DNA from 2 places in the Streptomyces sp. NPDC046349 genome. Region 2 is predicted to be linked to the other one. Evidence: riboswitches for the same ligand, from Rfam matches in the RefSeq annotation. Region 2 holds a riboswitch; the other holds the start of a gene.
The links. A riboswitch is a leader RNA that binds a small molecule or an ion and turns the genes downstream of it on or off. The one in region 2 is predicted to bind cyclic di-AMP.
Positions count from the first base shown of each region.

Region 1 (5,564 bases), on a different contig from region 2:
CCCAGCGAATCCCGGGGCCCGGTGTTGATCACCGAATACCCACGCTAGACCCCACCATCCCGCCGCGGACCGCCAGTTGGAGAACTTCGCGGGGGTCCTTCCCGCTCCCGGTGGAGCGCTCGCACAGCAGCCCGAATGCGCCGGTCAGGGCGCTGCGGCCGCCCGGCGGCACCCTCCTGCCGCCCGGGAACACCTGTGCCGCCCCCCGCCCGGGCGGGGGGCGGCACAGGCCTGCCGCCGCTTCTCTCGCCCGCTACGACCCGACGGACTCCGGCTTCTCCTGCCCGCTCACCGCCGACGACGCCACGCGGGCCGCTGTCGCCGCTGCTGCGCCGGCCTCGTGCGGCGGCACGGCCCCGGGCCCGTCCACCGGCCCGCCGGCCGTCGCCCCGGCGACGAACGGCCGCCACCACGGCTCGCCGGGCGCCCCCTCGGTGCCGGGCTCGAACGGCTGGCCCGGGATCGGCAGCGCGACGGCCGCTCCGGCGGCCTCCGCGGCGGCCAGCGTGCCCTCGCCCGGTTCCTCCCACGGGTGCAGGGCCAGGTTGAAGGTGCCCCAGTGGATCGGCAGCATGGTGCCGTGCGGGGTGCCGCCCTGGAGGTCGAGGTGGGCGCGCATGCCCTCCTCGGGGGTCATGTGGATGTCGGGCCAGTACTCCGAATAGGCCCCGATCTGGATCATCGTGGCGTCGAACGGGCCGTGCGCGGCGCCGATCTCCGCGAAGCCGGGGAAGTAGCCGGTGTCGCCGCTGTGGTAGATCCGGTGCTCGCCCCCCGCGACCACCCAGGAGGCCCACAGGGTGTGCTGCTGATTGCGCAGGCCGCGGCCGCAGAAGTGCCGGGCGGGGGTCGCCGTGAGGGACAGCCCGGCGATCCGGGTGGTCTCGTTCCAGTCGAGCTCGTGCAGCCGGTCGGCCGACACGCCCCAGCGCTCCAGGTGCGCGCCGACCCCGAGGGGGACGGCGAAGGCCGTGTCCGTACCGGCCAGCGCCTTGATCGTCGGCAGGTCGAGGTGGTCGTAGTGGTCGTGCGAGATGACCACGACGTCCACCTGGCCCAGCGCGGCCAGCGGGACCGGCACCGGGTGCAGCCGCTTGGGGCCGGCGAAGGGGAAGGGGGAGCAGCGCTCGCCCCACACCGGGTCGAACAGCACCCGGTGCCCGTCGATCTCGGCGAGCACGCTGGAGTGGCCCATCCAGGTCAGGCGCAGACCGCTCGCGGGCGGCTTCGCCAGATCCGCGAGGGTGGTCGGGTGCACCGGAATGGCCGCAGCCGGGCTGCGCCGGAGCCGCTGCTCGCGGTGGAAGTAGATCTTCGCGAACTCCGTCATCGACCCCGAGGGCCTGTTCCGGGCCCCGACCGGGTTCTGGAAGACGCCGTCGGCGAAGTTCGGCGAGCGGCGGATCCGCTCCAGCCTGGCGCCGGACGGGTCCGCGCCGAAGGCTTCGGGCCGCATGGCGCGCAGCCGCGGACGGAGGGGACGGGAGCCGGTCAAAGCGCCTCCAGGGAGGATGGGGTCGGGGCGGTCGTATCGCTACGACCATCCCAACGCACACCGGTCCCGAAGGATTCCGGCTGCTCCTCCCCCCTGCCCCTCCCGCCCGCCCCGTCACCTGCTGCTACAGCGGCAGCAGGTCCGGCCGCTTCGCCTCGACGTGGTCGCCGGAGGACTCGCCGCGCAGTCGGCGGCCGATCCACGGCACCAGGTACTCGCGGGCCCACTGGATGTTGTCGCGGGTCGTGTCCACCGAGCCGCGCGGGCGCAGCTGCGGCCACGGCTGATCGGGGTCGGCGGGCACCTCCAGGCCGAGCACCTGTGCGGCGCGCAGTGCGACGCGGGTGTGGCCCTCGGGCGAGAGGTGCAGCCGGTCGGCGTCCCAGGCGCGCCGGTCCTGTACGGACTTCAGCGACCAGAGGTCGAGCACCGGGCAGTCGTAGCGGTCGGCGATGGCCCGCACGTGTGCGCTGTACGTGGCGACCTTGCCCCGGATGTGCTTGAGGACGGGCACCCCGCGGGTGTCGAAGCCGGTGGTGATCATGACATGGCCGACGGCCCCGGTGAGGTCGGCGACGGCCGCCTCGAACCGCTCCGCCACGTCGTCGGGGTCGCTGCCGGGCCGGATGATGTCGTTGCCGCCCGCGCAGAAGGTGACGAGGTCCGGGGCGAGGGCCTTGGCTCTCGGCACCTGGTCGGCCACGATCTGGTCGAGGAGCTTCCCGCGCACCGCGAGATTCGCATACCGGAAGTCGTGCTCTTCGCGCTGATCGGCCAGGAGCACGGCGAGCCGGTCCGCCCAGCCGAGAAAAGAATCCCCGGGCCCCGGGTCCCCCACGCCCTCTGTGAAGCTGTCCCCGATCGCCGCGTACGAGCCGATGGTCTTGAGTTTCGTCGTCGTCGCTGCCACGAGAGCCCATCCTTCACTCCCGTAACCAACCTACGCCAACGTAATGAGGGGTTGACGGGCCGTGATCTGTACCACGTGAGAGGTAAGGAATAAGTACACGTGGGGCCGGGACCCCCCTCGGGTCCCGGCCCCACGCGTGTCCGCGGCCCGTCGGCGGTTGCCGTCAGAGGCTGGCGCCCTTCGAGCGGAGGTAGGCGATCGGGTCCATGTCCGAGCCGTAGGACGGGCTCGTGCGGATCTCGAAGTGCAGGTGCGGGCCGGTCGAATTGCCGGTGGAACCGGAGAGGCCGATGCTCTGGCCGGCGGTGACGCTCTGGCCGGAGGAGACGGAGAGCTGGGACAGGTGGGCGTACTGCGAGTACTTGCCGTCCGCGTGCCGGATGACGACCTCGTTGCCGTACGCGCCGCTCCAGCCCGCGGAGACCACGGTGCCCGCGCCGACGGCCTTGACGGTGGTGCCCATGGGGGCGATGAAGTCGACGCCGGTGTGGTAGCCGGAGGACCACATGGCGCCCGCGACCTTGTACTGGGTGGAGACGCCGCCGCTGACCGGGGCCACGAATCCGGAGGCCGCCGGCTGTGCGGCGGGCGCCTCGGCGGGGGCGGCGGGTGCCTCGGGAGCGGATTCCCGCTGCGTCTGCGGGGCGGCGGGCTGCACGGCCCGCTTCGACTGGGCCTTCGGGGCGGCCTTCGCGCCGGCCTCGGGGGCGGTGCGCGGGGCGCGGACGGCGTCGACCGGGGCGGCCTGGCCGCGGCCGCCGAGGGTCAGCTTCAGGCCGGGGTGGATCAGCGACGGGTCGCTGCCGACCGCCTCACGGTTCTGCTCGTACAGCCGCTGCCAGCCGCCGGGCAGGTTGCGCTCGGCGGCGATCTCGGAGAGGCAGTCGCCCGGGACGACCGTGTAGACGGTCGGCGCGGCCTGCGCGGCCTCCACGGCTGCCGCCGGGGCGGCCTGGAGGGCGGTGGGAACCTGCGGGGCCACCGCGGGTGCGACGGCGGGGGCCGCCGCCACTCCGCCGGCGTGGGCGCCGGCGGCGCCGATCAGCGGCAGGGCGAGGGCCGCGCCGCCGGTGCCTGCGACCGCGAATCCGCGGCGGATGGAAAGGGACTTGGGACGGCGGTGCTTACCCTTTGCAGGCATGACGCATTCCTCTCCGGCGCCTGCGAGGTGAGCTGTCGGGTTCGGACTGGAGATGTCCGGCCGTACATGTACGGGACATGAACGACTTCACCCCGAGCCGTACCGGAGAAAAGATCTCCGGCGCAGCGGCTTACCTGGTTCCCCCGCTCCTGCCGCGCGAAATGGTTCGGTTGCGGTTTCCGGGCGGCGGCAGGATTCGGCGATCCACCCGGATCGATCGCGAAGGTAATCCCTTTAGGTCGTGCCGAACAAGCCGTGAATTCCCTGACGGATTCACAGGCATGAGGGACCGCCGGAATTCCGGTCACCCTCCGTCCATTCCGCTCCGCCAACAGCCGTGCCCACCGGGCCATTCGGTTCCGACGATCAGGCACTCACGGTCACCGTATGATCTGGCTCACGGGGCGGTGCCCGATCTCGCCTCCGGATATGGCAAGTTGGCGCCAAACAGCTCAATTCGGACAGACGCCCCAAGAGAAGGCAGAGGAGTTCCCGTGACCCAGCAGATACAGGAGCCGGAGCTGACCGGAGTGCGCAATTTCCGCGATGTGGGCGGATTGCCGACTTCTGACGGACGAAGGGTCGGGACGGGACGACTGTTCCGAAGCGGACATCTCGCACATGCCACCGAAACCGATGCAGAGTTCCTCGCTTCGCTCGGCCTCCACACCATTTTCGACTTCCGCAACGGCGCCGACCACGCCCTGGAGGGGCCGGACGTCGAACTGCCGGGCGTGCGGAACGTCAACATCCCGCTCTCGGACCCGGCGGACGGCCGGGAGTTCTGGCGGCTGGTCCGCGACGGCGACCTCGACCAGCTCCGCTCGATCCTGGGCGACGGCAAGGCCGCGGCCCGGATGGCGAACTCCTACCGCGGGATCATCCGGACCCGCACCGCCGAGCACAGCCGGGTCGTCCACGCCCTCGCCGAGGACAGCGTCCCCGCCCTCCTGCACTGCGCGGCCGGCAAGGACCGGGCCGGCCTCTCCGTCGCCGTCACCCTGCTCGCGCTCGGCGTCGAGCGCGAGGCCGTCGTGGCGGACTACCTGGAGTCCAACGCCCCGCACCGCCGCTACCGGGTGCGCCGCAGCTCCGACTCGGCCGAGGCCCGCTCGCCCGAGGTGATGGAGCTGCTCGCGCCGCTCTTCGACGCACGCGCCGAGTACCTGATCGCCGCCTTCGACACCATCGACGAGGTCTGGGGCGGGGTCGACCGCTACCTGGCGGAGGGCCTCGGGCTTCAGCCCGAGACCCTCGACCAACTCCGGGACCGGCTGTTGGTCTGATCCGGTTACGGGGACCGGGGACGCAGGCCGTCAGCGCGCCGCGACGGCCTGCTTCACCAGGGTCCTGCCGAAGTCCCACATCAGACCGGACCCGCCGTGCGCCTCGTCCATGACCTCGCGGAAGGCGCCGACGAACCGGTCGACGTCCTGCTCGTCCAGCACCAGGGGCGGAATCAGTTTGATCACCTCCAGGTGGTCCCCGGAGACCTGGGTGAGGATCCGGTGCTTCTGCAGAAGCGGCACCACGACCATCTGCGCGAAGAGGCCCTTGCGGGCCGCCTGGAGTACGGCCCAGCGGCTGCGCAGGCCCAGCGAGGAGGGCCGCCCGAACTCGATGCCGATCATCAGGCCGCGGCCGCGCACCTCGTGGAGCAGCTCGTACTCGTCCACCAGGGCCGCGAGCCGCCCGCGCAGCAGGTCGCCGGTCGCCCGGGCGCGGGCCACGAGGTGCTCGTCCTCCATGACGGACAGCACCGCCAGCCCTGCCGCCATCGCCTGTGCGTTGGATCCGAAGCTCGCGGAGTGCACGAGCACGCGGTCCATGGAGGAGTAGACCCTCTTGAAGATCCAATCCTTGCCCAGGGTCGCGCCGACCGGCACGTAGCCGCCCGACAGCGCCTTGGCCACGCACACCAGGTCGGGCTCCACGCCCGGCTCGTGCTGGTACGCGTAGAAGTCGCCGGTACGCCCCAGTCCGGTCTGCACCTCGTCCGCGATCAGCAGCGCCTTGTG
Region 1 covers NZ_JBVJFK010000007.1:400,003-405,566, reverse strand. Annotated here, with positions in the region: gene ACZ6JS_RS19215 (MBL fold metallo-hydrolase) at 254-1,456, opposite strand; gene ACZ6JS_RS19210 (SGNH/GDSL hydrolase family protein) at 1,620-2,405, opposite strand; gene ACZ6JS_RS19205 (M23 family metallopeptidase) at 2,569-3,546, opposite strand; cyclic di-AMP (ydaO/yuaA leader) riboswitch at 3,549-3,728, opposite strand; gene ACZ6JS_RS19200 (tyrosine-protein phosphatase) at 4,041-4,832, shown strand; gene ACZ6JS_RS19195 (aspartate aminotransferase family protein) at 4,863-5,564, opposite strand, start outside.
Region 1: linked by a shared signal. The riboswitch ahead of ACZ6JS_RS19205 (M23 family metallopeptidase) and the one ahead of ACZ6JS_RS17175 (transglycosylase family protein) in region 2 are both predicted to bind cyclic di-AMP.

Region 2 (5,564 bases):
GTGGTCGTCGCCGACCACGAACTCGGTCGATCCGCCGCCGATGTCGACCACCAGGAACGGCCGCTCGAGGTGCTCGTGCGCGGTCAGCTCCCTGGTGGCGCCGGTGAAGGAGAACTCCGCCTCCTGGTCCCCGGAGATCACTTCGGGCTCGACGCCCAGGATCTCCACGACGCCGCGCACGAAGTCGTCGCGGTTCTCGGCGTCACGGGAGGCGGAGGTCGCCACGAAGCGCACCCGCTCCGCGCCCAACTCCTTGATGACCGCCGCGTACTCGCGGCAGGCGGCGAAGGTGCGCTCCAGCGCCTCCGGGGCCAGGCGCCCGGTCTTGTCCACGCCCTGTCCGAGGCGGACGATGACCATCCGCCGGTCCAGCTCGACCAGTTCTCCCGTGGCCGGGTCGCAGTCCGCCACGAGCAGCCGGATGGAGTTCGTACCGCAGTCGATGCCCGCGACCCGGGTCACTCGGACTCCTCTTCCTTCTTCTCCCCGCACGGCGTGACGCAGGCACCCTTGGCCCACCACTCGGGCAGCATCGCAAGGGCCTCGTCGCCGAACGGATTCACGCCGGGGCCGGCGGCCAGGGAGTGGCCGACGAGCACGTGCAGGCACTTGACCCGGTCCGGCATCCCGCCGGCGCTCGGGAAGCCCTGGAGCACCTCGATCGCATCGCGGCGGCGGATGTAGTCCTCGTGCGCGGCCTGGTAGGCGGCGGCGAGTTCCGGGTCGTCGGCGAGCCGCGCCTGCATCTCCTTCATCACACCGTTGGCCTCCAGGGTGCCGATGGCCGAGGCCGCGCGCGGGCACGTCAGGTAGTACAGCGTCGGGAAGGGGGTGCCGTCGGGGAGCCGCGGGGCGGTCTCCACCACGTCGGGCTGCCCGCAGGGGCAGCGGTGCGCGATGGCGCGCAGCCCGCGCGGCGGGCGGCCGAGCTGCTGCTCGAACGCCTCGATGTCCGCGTCGGTCGGCTCGGTGCGGTCGGTCTGGGGCGGGGGCGTCTGCATGCCTGGAGGAAGTCTCTTCGTTCTCGTGGATGGGTGCTGCGGTGCTGCGGTGCTAGTCGCCCGGGCGGTCGGCCTTGTCGACGCCGTCCCAGACGTTGGAGTACCAGGGGCGGTCGGAGCCGGCCTGGCCGGTCCGGTGCGGCTCCGGCGGGCGGGACCCGGGGTCGCTCATGATGTAGCCGACCTCCCCCGGACGCAGGAAGTGCAGGTGCTTGCGCGCCTGCTGCTCCGCGTAGGCGTCGTCCTGCCAGCGGGCCTTCTCGTCGCGGAGCCGCTCCAGGCGGTCCCGTGCGGCTGCGGCGGCCCGCTGCTGCTCCGCGATCTCCGAGCGCTGGGAGACGTACTGGCGCATCGGATACGCGAGGGCGACGACCAGGGTACAGAGCACGAGCACCAGGAGGGCGGCCCTGCCCGTGAGGCGGCTGCGGCGCACCTGCCGGCGCGACTGCGAGCGGTAGACGTGGGCCGCGGTCCGCTCACCGAGCTGTTTGAGCCGCGTCGCGGTGGAGAAGGTGGAGAACCGATCCCGGTTCCCGGCCATTGGTCCGCCTCCCCTTTTGTACGCACTACGCAATACGTCCCCGCACACGGTACGGGACCGAGTGCGGGGACGTACGGAGGCAGAGCGTGATTAGCCCTTGAAGCGCGGGAAGGCGCTGCGGCCCGCGTACACCGCGGCGTCGTCGAGGATCTCCTCGATGCGCAGCAGCTGGTTGTACTTGGCGACGCGGTCCGAGCGGGCCGGGGCGCCGGTCTTGATCTGACCGCAGTTCACGGCGACCGCGAGGTCGGCGATGGTGACGTCCTCGGTCTCGCCGGAGCGGTGCGACATCATGCACTTGAAGCCGTTGCGCTGGGCCATCTCGACGGCGTCGAGGGTCTCGGTCAGCGAACCGATCTGGTTCACCTTCACGAGCAGGGCGTTCGCGGAGCCCTCCTCGATGCCGCGGGCCAGGCGCTCGGGGTTGGTGACGAAGAGGTCGTCGCCGACGATCTGGACCTTGGCGCCCAGGCGGTCGGTGATGGTCTTCCAGCCGGCCCAGTCGTCCTCGAACAGCGGGTCCTCGATGGACACGAGCGGGTACGCCTCGACGAGCTCGGCGTAGTAGTCGGTCATCTCGGCGGCCGAGCGGGACTGGCCCTCGAACTCGTACTTGCCGTCCTTGTAGAACTCGGACGCGGCGACGTCGAGCGCGAGCGCGATGTCCTTGCCGGGGGTGTAGCCGGCCTGCTTGATGGCCTCGATGATGAGGTCGAGCGCGGCGCGGTTGGACTCCAGGTTCGGGGCGAAGCCGCCCTCGTCACCGAGACCGGTGGAGAGGCCCTTGGTGTGCAGGACCTTCTTGAGGGTGTGGTAGACCTCGGCGCCCCAGCGCAGTGCCTCGGAGAAGGACTCCGCGCCGATCGGGGCGATCATGAACTCCTGGATGTCCACGTTGGAGTCGGCGTGCGACCCACCGTTGAGGATGTTCATCATCGGAACGGGCAACAGGTGCGCGTTCGGGCCGCCGAGGTAGCGGAAGAGCGGGAGGTCCGAGGCCTCGGACGCGGCGTGGGCGACGGCGAGCGAGACGCCGAGGATGGCGTTGGCGCCGAGCGAGCCCTTGTTGTCGGTGGCGTCCAGGTCGAACATGGCCTGGTCGATCAGGCGCTGCTCGGTGGCGTCGTAGCCGACGAGCTCCGGGCCGATCTGCTCGATGACGGCGAGGACGGCCTTCTCGACACCCTTGCCCATGTAACGGTTGGGGTCACCGTCACGGAGCTCGATGGCCTCGAATGCACCGGTGGAGGCACCGGACGGAACGGCAGCACGGCCGGTGCTGCCGTCGTCGAGGCCCACCTCGACCTCGACCGTGGGGTTGCCTCGGGAGTCCAGGATTTCCCGGGCTACGACGACGTCGATGGACGGCACGAGCATCTCCTTCTGGGATGTGACGCTGGGTGTGCGGTGGCGTGTCAGGCCGTGGGATGGCCTTGCCGCCTAGAGCCTAACCGGCTTCGGGGGTTCGACCGGCCGACCGCCCGTCCCCTGGGACGAAAAAGGGACCGAATACCCCTCTTCCGGGACATACAGCCCTTGATTATCGGCCTCGAAGGGGATGCGCGAGCCCGCACGCACCGCCGCCCGGCGCGTGGGGGGAGGGGCGCCGGGCGGTGGGAAATCTGCGTGTTGCGTACGCTTTTGCGGCTACTGCCGCGTCGTTCAGCTGAGCTTCAGCTTCTGACCGGGGTAGATCAGGTCGGCGTCCGAGACGATGTCCTTGTTCAGCTCGAAGAGCTGCTGCCAGCCGCCCTTGACCCCGTTGGCCTCGGCGATGGTGCCCAGGGTGTCGCCGGGCTTGACCTCGTACGAGCCGTTGCCGGTCTTCGGCGCGGCCGGAGCCTCGGTGCGCTCGGAGCGGGTGGTCGGGACCTCGGTGCGCTTGGTGTCCTTCTTCGGCGCGGCCTTGGTCTCGGTCTTCTTGGTCTCGGTCTTCTTCGTCTCGGCCTTCGGCTTGGTGGAGGCCGGGGTCTCGGTGGAGCCGCCACCGGTGTAGGAGGAGTTCGACAGGCCCTTGCCACAGTGCGGCCAGGCGCCCTTGCCCTGCTTCTTGAGGACCTTCTCGGCCACGGCTATCTGCTGCGCCTTCGAGGCCTGGTTGGCCTGCGGGGCGTACGACTTGCCGCCGAACGAGGCCCACGTGGAGGACGAGAACTGCAGTCCGCCGTAGTAGCCGTTGCCCGTGTTGATGGACCAGTTGCCACCGGACTCGCACTGCGCGACCTTGTCCCACTCGGACGCGGTGGCGGCACTGGCGGCGCCCGCGGTCATCAGGGGGGCGGCGACGGCCACACCGGCGACACCGGCGAGCGTGACGATGCGAACGGCCTTGGAACCGCGACGGTGCTTGCCCTTGCCGGAAAGCAGCATGAGGTTTCTCCTCACCGACGCCTACGAGGTGAGCTGTCGGGTTCGGGCCTGTGAGTGCCCGGCGGTGCGACCTTGCGCCCCGCTTAACCCCAAGCCGCTTGCCGGCCGTCTCTCAACGGCGGCTCGCGGCACCTACCTTGGTTCCCCCGCTCCTGCCTTCGGCGCTCGACGCGACGACTGTTCCCCCCGTCCGCCGGCAGGATTCGGCGATGCGGTCGAAGGAGCCCGCGGTGGCGGGCGAATCAGAAGGTAGACATGTCTCTCCCCGATGCTCAACCAGGAGCATCGGGGAGAAACGGCCCCTACTTGCGCTCCCCGCAGGGGTGTTTGCGCAGGTGAGGACGGGGTTTGCGGAAGCCCCCGGGCGAGACACGCCAGTTGACCGGAAGAGACGCATGTCTCACTTACAGAAAACAGACAATCAGGTCTTTCCGGGCGAACCAACTGTCCTTATTAGGTGGTTAGATCCAGGTTCTGGCCGGGCTTGATCAGGTTGGCGTCTCCGCCGATGACCTGCTCATTGGCCGCGTAGAGCCCGCTCCAGCCGCCCTTCACGCCCTTGGCATCCGCGATGGTCGCCAGGCTGTCGCCCGCCTGCACCGTGTAGAGGGGGTCCGACGCGGCATCGGACGAGGCGCTCTCCTCGGGGGAGGGCGCACCGCGGTGCTTGCCGTTCCCCTCGCCGGGAGCGGCCTCCGGGGTCGCGGGGGCCGCCGGCGCCCCCGGGGTCGCCGGGGCGGTGGGGGAGGGACTCGGGGCGACCGGCGGGGTCGTGGGCGTCGACGGGTCCGTCGGCAGGGTCGGGGCCGTCGGGTCGGCGGGCGTCACCGGCGGGGTCGCCGGGTCGGTCGGGCCGACCGGGGTGGTCGGGGGCGTCGTCGGGGCGTCGGGCGCGGGCATGACGGGCAGCCCGACGGACGGCGCGTCGGGAATCAGGAAGGGGCTGCCCGAGGGGCTGGGGGTCTCCGCGGTCGGGAGTCCGAAGTCCGTGGCGGGCTTGCCGCCCGTGGTGGAGGGCACGGTGTCGTCGGGGCGGGACGGCGCGGGGCCCACCACGCCGGGGCTGCCGGGCAGACCGGGGTCGACGACGGCGGCCGGACCCTGCTGGTCCAGTCCGGCGGAGGCCGCGCACAGCGGCCAGGCCTGCGGACCCTGGGAGGCCAACACGCGCTCGGCCACGGCTATCTGCTGCGAGCGGCTCGCGAGGTCGGCCCGCTCGGCGAAGTCCAGACCACCGGCGTTCTGCCACTGCTCCTGGGTGAACTGGAGCCCGCCGTACGCGCCGCTGCCGAAGTTGGCGCTCCATGAGCCGCCGCTCTCGCACTCGGCCACCTTGTCCCAAGTGGCGGTGTCGGCAGCGGTCGCGCTGGTGGCTGCCAGCAGCGGCATGGCCAGCGCAGAGCCAGTGACACCGGCTGTGACGACCAGCGCGGGGACCTGGCGGGGGCGTCTGTGACGGCCGTTCCCGGAGAGCATGAGGGATCACCTTTCGCATAACAGCGGGGTAACGGCAGAACCTAGCGGCCTTCGAACGATTGTCACAAGTTCAAGCTGAATCTGACTTTTAATCAGAAGTCGCACAGGTGTTTTGAACCGTGAAGCGAACGGGAAGAGTGCGCAGCCCCCGCATGATCAACCCCCCACGCCAGCGC
Region 2 covers NZ_JBVJFK010000006.1:411,759-417,322, reverse strand. Annotated here, with positions in the region: gene ACZ6JS_RS17195 (Ppx/GppA phosphatase family protein) at 1-462, opposite strand, end outside; gene ACZ6JS_RS17190 (DUF501 domain-containing protein) at 459-1,001, opposite strand; gene ACZ6JS_RS17185 (FtsB family cell division protein) at 1,054-1,542, opposite strand; gene eno (phosphopyruvate hydratase) at 1,633-2,919, opposite strand; gene ACZ6JS_RS17175 (transglycosylase family protein) at 3,205-3,912, opposite strand; cyclic di-AMP (ydaO/yuaA leader) riboswitch at 3,916-4,086, opposite strand; gene ACZ6JS_RS17170 (LysM peptidoglycan-binding domain-containing protein) at 4,366-5,388, opposite strand; gene ACZ6JS_RS17165 (cytochrome P450 family protein) at 5,477-5,564, opposite strand, start outside.